Regions from separate parts of the Hydrogenophaga sp. H7 genome, predicted to be linked through region 1. Evidence: predicted binding sites of a transcription regulator. Region 1 holds the regulator's gene; the other holds the start of a gene.
What was found. Region 1 encodes FNR, which switches genes on or off when oxygen is low (the NO sensors DNR and NnrR bind a similar motif). Its sites were predicted from a motif close to TTGATNNNNATCAA; they were not measured.
Positions count from the first base shown of each region.

Region 2: BC358_RS20825 (radical SAM/SPASM domain-containing protein) is a predicted target of FNR. The motif match lies at 4,391-4,404, and genes of this name have one in related genera.

Region 1 covers NZ_MCIC01000014.1:114,832-122,034, reverse strand. Annotated here, with positions in the region: gene aceA (isocitrate lyase) at 1-745, opposite strand, end outside; gene BC358_RS09640 (DMT family transporter) at 1,041-1,982, shown strand; gene BC358_RS09635 (sulfite exporter TauE/SafE family protein) at 1,988-2,662, opposite strand; gene hemN (oxygen-independent coproporphyrinogen III oxidase) at 2,713-4,092, opposite strand; gene fnr (fumarate/nitrate reduction transcriptional regulator Fnr) at 4,270-4,989, shown strand; gene BC358_RS09620 (hypothetical protein) at 5,068-5,361, opposite strand; gene BC358_RS09615 (FixH family protein) at 5,410-5,646, opposite strand; gene ccoG (cytochrome c oxidase accessory protein CcoG) at 5,740-7,203, opposite strand, start outside.
Region 2 covers NZ_MCIC01000020.1:11,995-19,197, forward strand. Annotated here, with positions in the region: gene BC358_RS20805 (ribonucleoside triphosphate reductase) at 1-1,365, shown strand, start outside; gene nrdD (anaerobic ribonucleoside-triphosphate reductase) at 1,402-1,593, shown strand; gene BC358_RS20815 (anaerobic ribonucleoside-triphosphate reductase activating protein) at 1,583-2,284, shown strand; gene BC358_RS20820 (phosphopantetheine-binding protein) at 2,302-3,324, opposite strand; gene BC358_RS20825 (radical SAM/SPASM domain-containing protein) at 3,332-4,279, opposite strand; gene BC358_RS20830 (type IV pili methyl-accepting chemotaxis transducer N-terminal domain-containing protein) at 4,456-5,259, opposite strand; gene ubiD (4-hydroxy-3-polyprenylbenzoate decarboxylase) at 5,288-6,772, opposite strand; gene BC358_RS20840 (UbiX family flavin prenyltransferase) at 6,769-7,203, opposite strand, start outside.

The sequences.
Region 1 (7,203 bases):
TCAGGTTGGCGGCTTCGGCATCAGTGCGGGCCAGCACGATGGTGGGCACGCCCATCACGTCGGCAGCAAAGCGGGCGGCGATCAGCTTTTCGATGGCTTCTTGCGTCGGCACCAGCACCTTGCCACCCATGTGGCCGCACTTCTTCACGGCGGCCAGCTGGTCCTCGAAGTGAACGCCAGCAGCACCGGCGGCGATCATGTTCTTCATCAGTTCGAAGGCGTTGAGCACGCCACCGAAACCGGCTTCCGCATCAGCGACGATGGGCAGGAAGTAGTCGATGAACTCCGGCGAACCCGGCTCGATGCCACGGCTCCACTGGATCTCGTCCGCACGCTTGAAGGTGTTGTTGATGCGGCGGACCATGGTGGGCACCGAGTCGTAGGCGTACAGCGACTGGTCGGGGTACATGGTTTCACTGGTGTTGCCGTCGGCAGCAACCTGCCAGCCCGACAGGTACACGGCTTCCAGACCAGCCTTGGCCTGCTGCATGGCCTGGCCGGCGGTGATGGCGCCGAAGGCGTTGACGTAGCCCTTCTTGGCGCCACCGTTGACCTTTTCCCACAGCTTCTCGGCGCCACGCTGGGCCAGCGTGTACTCGGGCTGCATTGATCCGCGCAGACGCACCACGTCAGCGGCGGAGTAACCGCGCTTGACCAGCTTCCAGCGGGGATTGGTTGCCCAGTCTTTTTCCAGGGCTTCGATCTGCTGTTGGCGGCTCAGTTGTTCTTTGAGGGACTGGGGCATTTTGGACTCTCCATGAGGTTGATGAACGGGACGGCTTGTCGCTGCTGCAGACCGGAGCCGATGGGAGAACTTTAAGTCTTATAGAAGACTTTTGGAAGCTCTTATGTCTTATATAAGACAAAAATAAAACCGTTTAAAATCAATAATCTCCAAAACACATTCCGCCATACAAAATCATTTCTCTTGTATTGAGAAATTATTTTGCAGCGCAGCAGGAGATTTTTCTCATTGCGAAATAACACAACTCCATCTGGAAGACACTGATCACTGTTGACTGGGGCATGATGCTCGCCCTATGTCATCACAGCCAAAGTTACCAACCACACCCGCAAAATTTGGTGCGTATGTCTGCCTCGCGGCCAGCATGGCGCTGGTGGGGAGCTATGTCGCACTCTCCAAACCATTGGTTACAGCCTTTCCGGTTTTCCTGCTTGCGTGGCTCCGCTTCGGTCTCGGGGGTGCGGCCATGTGGAGATGGCTGCGCAAGCCTGCCGAAGAGCCCCAGCTGTCCGCTCGCACACGAAAGCTGCTGTTTCTTGAGTCCTTTCTGGGTAACTTCCTGTTCTCAATCTGCATGCTGTTTGGCGTGTCGATGACCACGGCGGTGTCCGCTGGTGTGGTGATGTCATCCATTCCCGCGGTGGTAGCCGTCCTCAGCTGGGTGTTTCTCAAAGAGCGCATCGGCAAGCGCACCGCTCTTGGCATTGCGTGTGCTGCGGTCGGCATCGGGCTCTTTTCAATGCAGAAGGCCGGCGGGACCGCGCACGCACAAGCTGTCGGATGGTTCGGTCTCGGTCAGCAGTTCTGGGGCAACTTGCTGGTCTTCGCTGCGGTGCTTTGCGAAGCCTCCTATGTGGTCATTGGCAAGCGGCTCACGGAAGGCCTGGGGCCCAAGCGGATATCCGCCATCATCAACCTCTGGGGTTTTGTGCTGGTCACGCCCTTTGGGCTGTGGGCGGCCAGAGCCTTTGACTTCGCCTCCATCACAGCACCCATGTGGGGCCTGCTGGTCTTTTACGCACTCGCCGCCAGTGTCTGGACAGTCTGGCTCTGGATGACCGGCCTGAAGTCCGTTCCCGCCGCTCGCGCCGGGGTGTTCACAGTGATGCTCCCGATCAGCGCAGCCACCATCGGTGTGCTGTTCATGGGTGAAACCCTCAGCACCGTCCAGATGCTTGCTTTTGGTATCGCCTTGCTGGGCCTGGTTCTGGCAACCCTGCCAGGACGTTCAAGCTGAGAGGCTCACGCGCACCACAGACCGGTGGGATCGGTGATTCCCATCCAGAGCGCCCAACCGGAGGTGGCGGCCAGTGCAATACCTGCCAGCCGGATGCCCCAGCCACCCGAGCCGTCGCCTCGCAAACGCAGCAAAAGCCAGGGACCGATGGTCAATGACAGTGACGTCCCAGTAGAGAACAGCGCCATGATCATCGCGCCCTCCATCGCGTTGGCCGACAAAGACGCCACCATCAGCGCGGAATACAGCAGCCCGCATGGCATCAGGGCCCACGCGACGCCGAGCACCGCGGGAGCCTTGGCTCCCAGCCGCCCGAGCACAGGACGCGTCCTGCGCCAGACGCCTTGGGCCAACCCGTCGAGCCAGGCTGGCTGGCGAGCCTGCCAGATCAGCACCAACCCGAGCAGCATCGCCGCCACGTGAAACATGGTCCAGACCGGCCGGATCACCGAAGTGTTGGTTCCGAGCCATGCCAAACCCTGCACCGACCCTGCAGCAACAGCACCAAAGAGGGAATAACCGAGAAGTCGTCCGGCCTGGAAGGTCAGCAGAGCCGATGTGCTCTGGCGCCCAGTCCCGCCACGGCTGATGCCTGCACACGCGGCACCACACATGGCAACACAATGGGGACCTCCAGCGATCCCCATGAACAGTGCGGTGAGTGCCATGGATGTTTGCATGGCAGAACTCTAGCAGTCGCAGCCCTCGCGCCGGTTCGAAACCACGCGAGTCAGATGATCTTGGAGAAACGCGCCCGGTCCTGGTCGACCTGCAGGTTCTTGTCGAAAACCATGGCAATGGCGCGAACCAGATACCAGCCCGACGGCGTCACCTCCACACCTGAGTCGTCGATGCGAACCAGTCCGTGCTCGGCATAGCCAGCCAGTACCTCCAACTCGCGCGCAAAGTAGCTCTTGCAGTCGATCAGGTGCCCCAGGTTGATCGATTCGAACTGAAGCTGCCCCTGACACATCAGCGACATGATCACGGAGCGGCGCAGCAGGTCGTCCCTGGTCAGTGCCAGTCCACGCACGATCGGCAGCCGCCCCTGGTCCAGCGCGTCGTAGTACTCCTCGATCGTCTTGGCGTTTTGGCTGTAGGTCGCGCCGATGCGGCCGATGGCCGAGACACCCAAAGCGATCAGGTCGCAATCCGGCTGCGTGCTGTAGCCCTGGAAATTCCGGTGCAGGCGCCCTTGACGCTTGGCCACCGCCAGCGCATCCGTGGGCAGCGCAAAGTGATCCATGCCGACATAGACATACCCCGCATCACTCATGGCATCCAGCGAAGCCGACAGCATCGACAGCTTGTCTCCCGCGCTGGGCAGTTCGGCAGCGACGATTCGCCGTTGCGGCTTGAAACGCGCCGGAAGATGCGCGTAGGCATACAGCGCGATGCGGTCGGGGCGCAACTGGTTGACTTGGGCAAGCGTACGGGCAAACGACTCAGGGGTCTGCAGCGGCAGCCCATAAATGAGGTCCACGTTGACCGACTCAAACCCGATCTTGCGGGCTGTCTCGACCAGTGCGAACACCTGTTCGGCCGGCTGCACCCGGTGCACCGCTTTCTGAACAGCGGGATCGAAATCCTGGACACCGAAACTCAGGCGGTTGAACCCCAGCCTGGCCAGGGTCTGCAAACGCTGGTCCGTCACGGTGCGGGGGTCGACCTCAATGGAGTACTCGCCTCCGGGCACGAGCGTGAAGTTGCGCCGGATCATCGTCAGCAGATCTTCCAGCTCGGCGTCGGACAGGAAGGTCGGCGTCCCTCCTCCCAGATGCAGCTGGGACACGGCATGCCCTTTGCCGAAATGCTGTACCTGCAGCTCCACCTCACGCGACAGATACCGCAGGTATTCCGCAGCCCTTTCGTGGTGTTTGGTGATGACCTTGTTGCAGGCGCAGTAGTAGCAGACAGACTCGCAGAAAGGAATATGTACGTACAACGACAGCGGCAACGCGAGCGAGCCTGCCCGACGCTGTTCCAGCGCCTGGATGTAGTCGCTCTCCGTGAACGCTTCTACAAAGCGGTCCGCGGTGGGGTACGAGGTGTAGCGGGGCCCCGGGATGTCGAATCGCTTGAGCAATTCGTCTGAAATGGCGTGACTCACAAACAATTCTCCAGTTCTCAGCGCGAATGTGCACCAAGGCGGAAATCGCACCCTTGATCAAGATCAAGGGCCATCCAAGCCCCGGGTTTTCCCCCGTGCTCGCAACGAGGATGAGAGCGCCCGCCTTGCTGGCACTTGTGGCCATGCGTTAAGCTTCGGGCGAAATCTGGAAGATTTATGGACATTCACAGCATCAAAGTCGCCTGTTCCAGCTGCAACCTTCGGGAGTTGTGTTTGCCAATGGGCCTCAATCCCGAGGAAATGGGCAAGCTGGACACCGTGATCTCCACGCGCAGGAGGATCAAGCGGGGAACCGCGCTGTTCAACACCGGCGACAAGTTCACTTCGCTCTACGCAGTGCGCTCGGGCTTCTTCAAAACCTGCGTGACCACGGCCGATGGGCGAGACCAGGTCACCGGCTTCCAGATGACCGGAGAAATCATCGGCATGGACGGCATCGTCAGCGACCGCCATTCCTGCGACGCGATTGCGCTTGAGGACGCCGAGGTCTGTGTGATGCCGTTTGACCAGGTCGAGGAACTCTCGCGGGAATTCACCACGCTGCAACACCATGTCCACAAGATCATGAGCCGGGAAATCGTCCGCGATCACAGCGTGATGCTGCTGCTGGGCAGCATGCGTGCCGAGGAACGTCTCGCAGCGTTCCTTCTCAATCTCGTCCAGCGTCTGCATGCACGAGGTTTCTCGCAGTCAGAGCTCATCCTGCGGATGACCCGGGAGGAAATTGGAAGTTACCTGGGCATGAAGCTCGAGACCGTGAGCCGGACTTTCTCGAAGTTCGTTGAGGAAGGCACCATCGAAGTCAAACAACGGTACGTGCACATCAAGAACACCGATGCGCTCAAGCAGATCGTGAACCCTCAGAGCTGCCGCTGAGTCTGGGCGTTTGAACGAAAGAAACCCCGCTCGGGTCTGAGGCCTGAGCGGGGTTTCTCTTTGTGTGCAAGCCGAGGGTCAGCCGCACCCGCCGTTGCGGGCGCAGTCCCGGGGGCGCTCCGCTTCGGGAACCGGGCAGCGGTTGACTTCGAACGGAGACATGGACAGCAGGGTGGTCAGCGCGCTCGATGCCATGGTGACACCCCAGAACACAAAGAACGCCAGGGTGTAGATGGCTTGGCGAGACAACTCCAGGGGGCTGCCGAACCAATGGAGATCACCAGGGTCGACCATGGCGAAAACAACCATCTCAAGCACAGCAGCCACCAGAAAGGCAGGCCAGGCTATCCACATCCACCGCTGAGCATTCATGATGCGTCTCCTTCACTCCTGTGTTGTCACATCCGGCGGTGTGGCGTCCTACTTGGAGGGTGCCGCCGGGACGACGGGAGAGGCGGCGTGATTGCGGGCCTGATGGGCCGGCTGCAACTTGGCCATCGCATCGACCTTGGCCTGCCCTTCCAGCCGCTGAGCCGCCGCAAGATCCCTTTCGTAGTCGGACTTGTTGAGCACAGGGTCCGGATTCTTCACCGCGATGACCACGGTGACCAAGCCGGCAACGATCACCAGCAAAGGACCTCCCACCACCATCCACATGTGCGGGACTTTCCACCAGGGCGTGCTTGGCGCGCGGTCGACTGGACGAGGTATTGCTGACATGACTTGTTCCATAAGGCGTGTAATTTCAGTTTAGCGCGGAACGATGAAGACCGCCTTCTCCACCACCTCGGACGCATCAGCGGCGGTGGACCGGACGGTGAACCGTATCGGGTGCGACCCGGCGGGCGCGGCGTTGGGCGGGAGCTGCACCCGCACGGCGGCGGAACGCACTTCCGTGGAAAGCACTTCCACCTCGGTTTCCGACGCGATCATCACGCCCTCAAGACCGTCGACGCTGATCTGGTAGCGCTGCGGCGACTCGGTCGCATTCATGATCTGCAGGCGGAACACGTTTTCGATGCGCCCCTGCTCCACCATGCGCGCCAGCGCGCCACGGTCGCGAATCACATCAACTTTCAGCGGCGTGCGCAGGAAGAGGCTGACAAACACAGCCAGGGTGATGACCGCCAGAACGCTGGAGTAGACGAGCACCCTGGGACGGAAAGCGTGACGGACCATCTGCTCACGGGTCCAGCCCTTGGCCATGCCGTTCTGCGTCGAGTACTTGACCAGTCCCCGCGGATAGCCCACCTTGTCCATCACCTCATCACAGACATCAATGCAGGCACCACAGCCAATGCATTCGTACTGCAGTCCATTGCGGATATCGATGCCCGTTGGACAGACCTGCACGCAAAGCGTGCAGTCGACGCAAGCCCCAAGGCCCAGGGCCTTGGGGTCGGCTTTCTTCGAACGTGCTCCGCGCGGCTCCCCACGCGCCTTGTCGTAGGTCACGATCATCGTGTCCTTGTCGAACATGGCGCTCTGGAAGCGGGCGTAGGGACACATGTACTTGCAGACCTGCTCGCGCATGAAGCCCGCGTTGCCGTAGGTCGCGAAGCCGTAGAAGAAGATCCAGAAGGTCTGCCAGGGCCCCAGTGAAGCGGCCAGGCTCAGACTCGCCAGTTCCCGGATGGGTGTGAAGTAGCCAACGAACGTGAAGCCGGTCCAGAGGGCGAACAGGACCCACAGGGCGTGTTTGAGCGAACGCTTGCCGAACTTGCGGGCGTCCAGGCTCGATTCGTCCAGCCGGATCCGCGCCGACCGGTCCCCCTCCACCTTCTTCTCGATCCACAGAAAGATCTCGGTGTAGACGGTCTGGGGGCAGGCATAGCCGCACCAGAGGCGACCGGCGACCGCAGTGAACAGGAACAGCGCCAGCGCGGAGATGACCAGCAGTCCTGTCAGGTAGATGAAGTCCTGCGGGTAAAGGACCAGACCAAAAATATAGAAGCGGCGCGCTTCGAGATCGAAGAGCACCGCTTGGCGGGCGTTCCACTCCAGCCAGGGCAATCCGTAAAAGATGATCTGGGTGAACCAGACCAGCGCCCAGCGCCACTTTGAGAACAACCCTGACACCGAACGGGGATGGATCTTCTTTCGCGAGGCGTAGAGGGAAACCATCACCTCATCGTCCTCCAGGACACCTTTCGGCGTCTCGGGAACGATGGGAATCACGGGAGGCTTAACGGTACTTGTGGCGTCTGGCGCTGG
Region 2 (7,203 bases), on a different contig from region 1:
AACTTCCTGGGCACGCTGCAGAACGAGTGGGCGGGCGCGCAGGCCTTCTCCTCCTTCGACACCTACCTGGCGCCCTACGTGCGACAGGACCGCATGGACTACGCACAGGTGCGCCAGTGCATCCAGGAGCTGGTCTACAACCTCAACGTGCCCTCGCGCTGGGGCACGCAGACGCCGTTCACCAACCTCACCTTCGACTGGGTTTGCCCCGAAGACCTGCGCGAGCAGGTGCCCGTGATCGCCGGTGTGGAGATGCCGTTCTGCTACGGCGAGTTGCAGGCCGAGATGGACCTGATCAACCGCGCCTACATCGACGTCATGACCACGGGCGACGCCAAGGGCCGCGTGTTCACCTTCCCCATTCCCACCTACAACATCACGCCCGACTTCCCCTGGGAGAGCGAGAACGCGCGGCGCCTGTTCGACATGACAGCCAAGTACGGCCTGCCCTACTTCCAGAACTTCATCAACTCCGAGCTGCAGCCGAACATGGTGCGCTCCATGTGCTGCCGCCTGCAGCTGGATTTGCGCGAACTGCTCAAGCGCGGCAACGGCCTGTTCGGCAGCGCCGAGCAGACCGGCAGCCTGGGCGTGGTCACGGTGAACTGCGCGCGCCTGGGCCACCTGCACGCAGGTGACGAGGCCGGCCTGCTGGCCGCGCTGGACCGCCTGCTGGAACTGGGCAAACAGAGCCTGGAGACCAAGCGCAAGCTGATCCAGCGCCTCATGGACCAGGGCCTGTTCCCCTACACCAAACGTTACCTGGGCACGCTGCGCAACCACTTCAGCACCCTGGGCGTGAACGGCATCAACGAGATGGTGCGCAACTTCAGCGGCGACGCGCACGACATCACCACCGACGAGGGCCACGCCTTCGCGCTGCGCTTCCTCGACCACGTGCGTGCGCGCATCGTCGCGTTCCAGGAGGAGACTGGCCACCTATACAACCTCGAGGCCACCCCGGCCGAGGGCACCACCTACCGCTTCGCGCGCGAGGACCGCAAGCGCTGGCCCGGCATCCTGCAGGCCGGCACACCCGAACAGCCCTACTACACCAACTCGTCGCAGCTGCCGGTGGGCTTCACCGACGACCCGTTCGAGGCGCTGGAGCGCCAGGCCCCGCTGCAGCGCCAGTACACCGGCGGCACCGTGCTGCACCTGTACATGGGCGAGCGTCTGAGCAGCGGCGACGCCTGCCGCGCCCTGGTGCAGCGGGCGCTGACGAACTTCCGCCTGCCCTACATCACCGTCACGCCCACCTTCTCCATCTGTCCCACCCACGGCTACCTGGCCGGCGAACACCCGTTCTGCCCGACCTGCGACGCCGAGCGGCTGGCCGCCAAACGCCAGCTGCAGGCGGCCTGACACACCGTTCTCCAACCACCCCACAAGGAAACCACCATGAACGCATCCACACCCGCCACCGTCCCCGCCCATGCCCAGGACGTCGCCCTGCGCGACGACGAGCGCCAGCCCTGCGAGGTCTGGACCCGCGTCATGGGCTACCACCGTCCGGTGAGCAGCTTCAACCGGGGCAAGCAGGGTGAACACGCCGAGCGGCGCTTCTTTGCCGAACCCGGCCGTGCCGCCTGAGGCGTCGAGTGCGGCGCGGCGCGGGGCCGACGCCCTGCGCATCGGCGGGCTGACGCGGCTGACCGGGATCGACTTCCCCGGCCGGCTGGCGGCCGTGGTGTTCCTGCAGGGCTGTCCGTGGCGCTGCGTGTACTGCCACAACCCGGCCCTGCTGGACGCGGCGGTGCCCGGTGCCCTGTCCTGGCCGGCGGTGCGGGCCTTCCTGCAGCAGCGCCGCGGGCTGCTCGACGGCGTGGTCTTCTCGGGCGGCGAGCCGACCCTTCAGTCGGCGCTGGTGCCCGCCCTGGCCGAGGCGCGGGCCATGGGCCACGCCACCGGTCTGCACACCGGCGGCATGTACCCTCAGCGCCTGGCGCAGGCGCTGGCGCACCTGGACTGGGTGGGGCTGGACGTCAAGGCGCCCCGGCACCTGCACGACACCGTCACCGGCGCGCGCGGGGGTGCCGGGCGCGCCGCGCGCAGCCTGCGCCTGCTGCTGGACAGCGGCGTGGCCCTGGAGTGCCGCACCACCTGGCACGCCGGCCTGTTCGGGCGCGACGACCTGTTCCGCCTGGCCGATGAGCTGGCCGCACAGTCGGTGCGCCACTGGGTGCTGCAGACCTGCCGCGGCCCGGCGTCCTCCCGGGACGTGCTGGACGCTTCAGACCTGGCGGCGCTGGCTTTGCGCTTCGAGCGCTTCGAGTGCCGCTGAGCGCATGCCGCAGGTGGTCACGCACGCGAGCGCAGCTGGCGCCTCATTTCCGCTCGCTGCTGCGCCTGGCGCATGCCCAGCGCAGCTGGGTCTCCACCTGTCAGAAAGGAGGCCAGCGCCGGTGCGGTGGGAAAGCGGTAGATGTCCACGACCTGCACATCCCTCCCCAGCAGGGGGCGCAGATGCTGTGCAAGTTCCAGCGCCTTGAGCGAGTTGCACCCGAGCTCGAAGAAGTTGCCGCTTCTGTCCAGCTCTCCGGCGCCAAGCACGTACACAAGCGCCTTGGTGATGACGGCTTCGATGTGGGCGCTGCCCGCGCTGGCGATGCTTGATGACGGATCGTCTGGAAAGTCCGGCTGCAAGCCATGGGCTTCCATCGAACCGGACGGCGCGTGGTGAGGTGTTGCGCTCAGAACCTGGGCGGCCACGCCCATGGCCGTCGCTCCTTCCGGCACGTCGGTGTAGACCATGCAGTTGGCTCCGATCGTCGCTCCGGCGCCGATGCGCAAGTCGGGCAGGATGCTGGCGTTGGAGCCCACGTACGCCCGGTCCCCGAGCGTCACCCGGGCATTGATCACGGCGTTGGGCGCAACCACGCAGCCTCGGCCGATGCGGGCGCCGTGACCCGCCACCGCTCCGATCAGCAGCACGGACGCTGGTCCGATGCGGGCTTCGGCACCAACGGACGCATGCGGGTAGATGGTCACGTCCGATGCCACCTCTGCTCCGAACAGGTCGACACCGGGGTGGATCAGCGAGGTGAACGGAATGCCGTACTGCCCGATTTTTTCCTGTGCCCGGGCGCGCCCATCGGTGGTGCGGGTGACCAGGTTCACAACCTCGGAGCAGTTGGCATCCACACCGGCCAGATGGCTGATCGGCCCTGCGACCTCCAGGCCGAGGCGCGTCGTGCCGTGCTTGGACGGGTCGTCGTCGAGCAGCACGATCCTCTGCCAGCGCGGAGATGCGCGGTTGACGGTCAGTGCCAGACGGATGCCCTCGCCATTGCCCACGCCACAAAGAAAGAGAGCGTTTTTCATGGCGCTCTCACGTGCGCGAGCAGACGGGCTCAAGGGGGACCGACCCGGACTCCGGCCGCACGCGCTCGGCGGCGCCCGTCATCCAGTCCGTGCAGGTCTTGCAGCGCTCGGGCAGGGCGTCAAAACTGCGTGCCAGATGAAGATCCCGGTAGCCACCCAGGCGGGCCCAGAGATCGCTCAGAGACGCGTGCCACGCGTTGCCTTCTCCTTCCTCGCCCTCGGTGTCGCCCGGGCAGCGCGGGATCCGTCCATCCCAGAAGACATGCATCATCGTGATCGCCCATGGACAGGGGATCCGGTTTTCAGGCGTGATGGCCAGGCCCGTGTCGAACTTGCCGCCCCAGCTGAGCTGACGGCGGACTTTGACGACCGCATTGCGCTCCAGCCAGTGCGCCTTGTATGCATCGACTTCAGACGCGTTGTCGTCCATCACGATGAACTGCGTCTGGATCGCGACCGGCAGACCGCGCGCATCGCGGCGGGCCAGCAGCCGCTCGGCGTTGGCGTAGACCACGTCCCGGTTGGCTTTCACCCGGTATTTTTCGAAGGACTGTTTGGAGAACCCGTCGATGCCGAAGACCACCAGGTGCACGCCTGAATCCAGCAAGGCATCGTCCAGCTCCGGTGTGAGCAACATGCCGTTGGTGTTGACATTGAGCGACTGGAGGCCGACGGATCGGCCGTAGCTCAGGCAGCGAAACAGCAGTGCGGGTTCGAGCAACGGCTCACCGCAGAAAGAGAACCAGCACTCGGTGTCTGGCGCCGTCGCAGCGATCTCGTCGGCGCACTTCTTCCAGAGCTCGAAGGGCATCACGCCTTTGGGGCGCTTCATGTTCGGGTGGTGGCACATCGAACACGCCAGATTGCACTCGGCGCACAGCTCGACGGCAAACTTCTTCGGGAACGGAAACCGCCGGAGCGTTCTTGCGATGTTTTCAAGATCAGCATGGGCCATGGCGTTCTCCTGGATCAGGAAGGCGGGGCCTTGGTGGCGAAACCGACCAAGTCCGCGAACGTTAGTGGTGGCCGATCGGCCCGCTGTTGATCTGGCTCAATGGCCCATGGCTTGATCTGACTCAAGCCGGATCAGGTCTGGCGCCTCACCGTTTGCCAGACGAAGCCCGCGCGACGTCAGCGGTACAGCTCCTGCACCGCCTGCTCGTACAGGCCGGTCAGCTGGTCCATGACCTCGTACATGCGTTCGCTGGTGGTGGCCACCGTCTGCAGGGCGTCGCCCTGGCCGGGCTTGCGCAGCGCCTGGTCGAAGAACAGCCACTGGCCGCGCGCCAGTTCCAGCTGCTGGCGGATCGCCGGGGTGGACAGGGAAGCATTCGCCAGGTAGGCAAGGCCCTCGTCGAACTCGCGCCGGGCCGCCTCCAGCTGCTGTGCCTGGCCGGCCGCCGCGGTGCCGCCGGCGGCCTGCAGGAAGTGGGCGCGGGCGGCGCGCTGGGACAGCATGCGCTGGCGTCCGGCCACGTTGACCACCCGGGCGCCGCTCTGCTTGCTCTGTTTCTCGAACGCGGTGGTGAGCTCGTCGGCGGACTTGAGCATGTCGTCGGCCGAGCGCACCACGTCGTCGATGCGGGGCGGCGCTCCGCTGCCGGCCGTGAGCACGAGCAAGCGCTCGGCATGGCCCTGCAGGCGCGGCATCAGGGGCTGGGTGTCGACGCTCAGGGGCTGGCGTCTCAGCTCGTCCAGGCTGCTCCCGATCAGCTGGCGGCACTGGCGCATGACATCGCTGGCGCGCTCGGGCAGCACGCCCAGGGTGGACTGGACGTGCAGCTTGGCCACGCGCTGCGACAGCGCGCGCAGGCGGCCGGCGCGGTTGATGGCGGTGCCCAGCGGCAGTGCCGGGCCGGACGGGGTGTTTTGGGTGTGGCCGGTGCCGGCGAGCAGCGAGGTGCCCAGCAGGGCCAGAAGGTGACGGCGTTGCATGGTTCGTTCAGGTGGTGGTCGGAAAACGTCAGAGCCCCAGGCCCTCGGCCAGCGCGTCCATGCGCGCGGTGACGGCCGGGTCCATGTGCATCGTGCGGCCCCATTCGCGGCTGGTCTCGCCGGGCCACTTGTTGGTCGCGTCCAGGCCCATCTTGCTGCCCAGGCCGCTGACGGGCGAGGCGAAGTCGAGGTAGTCGATGGGTGTGTGTTCGATGGTGAAGCTGTCGCGCGCCGGGTCCATGCGCGTGCTCATGGCCCAGACCACGTCCTTCCAATCGCGCACGTCGATGTCCTCGTCCACCACGACGATGAACTTGGTGTACATGAACTGGCGCAGGTGGCTCCAGACGCCCATCATCACGCGCCGCGCGTGGCCGGCGTAGGCCTTGCGGATGCTGACCACGGCCATGCGGTAGCTGCAGGCCTCGGGCGGTAGGTGGAAGTCCACGATCTCGGGGAACTGGCGCTGCAGCAGCGGGATGAAGAGCTCGTTCATCGCCACGCCCAGAACGGCCGGCTCGTCGGGCGGCTTGCCGGTGTAGGTGGAGTGGTAGATCGCGTCGCGCCGGCGTGTGATGCGCTCGACCGTGAACACCGGGAACTCGGCGCGTTCGTTGTAGTAGCCGGTGTGGTCACCGTACGGGCCTTCGAGCGCGTGCTGATAGCCGCTGGGGTGGGCCGGGTCGGGGTGGATGTGGCCTTCGAGCACGATCTCGGCCGTGGCCGGCACGCGCAGCGGCACGCCGATGGCGGGCGCCACCTCGGTGCGCGCGCCGCGCAGCAGGCCGGCGAACTGGTACTCGCTCAGGCTGTCGGGCACGGGGGTGACGGCGCCGAGGATGGTGGCCGGGTCGGCGCCGATGGCGACGGCCACCGGGTAGGGCTGGCCGGGGTGCAGGCGGCCGTGTTCGCGGAAGTCCTGCGCGCCGCCGCGGTGCGCCAGCCAGCGCATGATGAGCTGGTTGCGCGAGAGCAGCTGCTGGCGGTAGATGCCCAGGTTCTGCCGCGGCTTGTGCGGCCCCTGGGTGATGACCAGGCCCCAGGTGATCAGCGGCGCCACGTCGCCCGGCCAGCAGTGCTGGATCGGCAGTTGCGCCAGGTCCACGTCCTCGCCCTCGATCACCACGGCCTGGCAGGGCGCGTGCCGTACTTCGCGCGGACTCATGTGCCAGAGCGATTTGACGAGATCGCCCAGGCCGGCCATCTCGCGCAGGCCGCGCGGCGCCTCGGGCTCTTTCAGCCGCGCCAGCACCTCGCCGAAGCGGCGCAGATCGCCCACGTCGGCCACGCCCATGGCACGCGCCACGCGCGCGGTGGTGCCGAACAGGTTGGCCAGCACCGGCATGGTGTGGCCGGTGGGGTTTTCAAACAGCAGGGCCGGGCCGCCGGCGCGCAGCACGCGGTCGCACAGCGCGGTCATCTCCAGCTGCGGCGACACCGGTTCGCGCACGCGCCTGAGTTCGCCCGCGGCTTCGAGTTGCGCGACGAAATCGCGCAGGTCCTTGTAGGTCATGCCGGTTCGGCTTCCAGCCCCGCCCAACGCTCGCTCAGCGTGTGCGGTACATCCAGCAGGTCGAGCACGCGTGCCACGCTGGCGTTGACGATGTCGTCCACGCTCTGCGGCCGCAAGTAGAAGGCCGGCACCGGCGGGCAGACGATGGCGCCCATCTCGGTGACGGCGGTCATGTTGCGCAGGTGGCCCAGGTGCAGCGGCGTCTCGCGCGCCATCAGCACCAGCCGGCGGCGCTCCTTGAGCATCACGTCGGCGGCGCGCGTGACCAGGTTGTCGCTCAGGCCGTGCGCGATGGCCGCGAGCGTGCGCATGGAACACGGCGCCACCACCATGCCGCCGCAGCGGAACGAGCCGCTGGCCGGGCCGGCGCCGATGTCGGCCGCGTCGTGCAGCGTGTGCACCAGCGGGCGCAGCGTCTGCGGGTCGGCGTG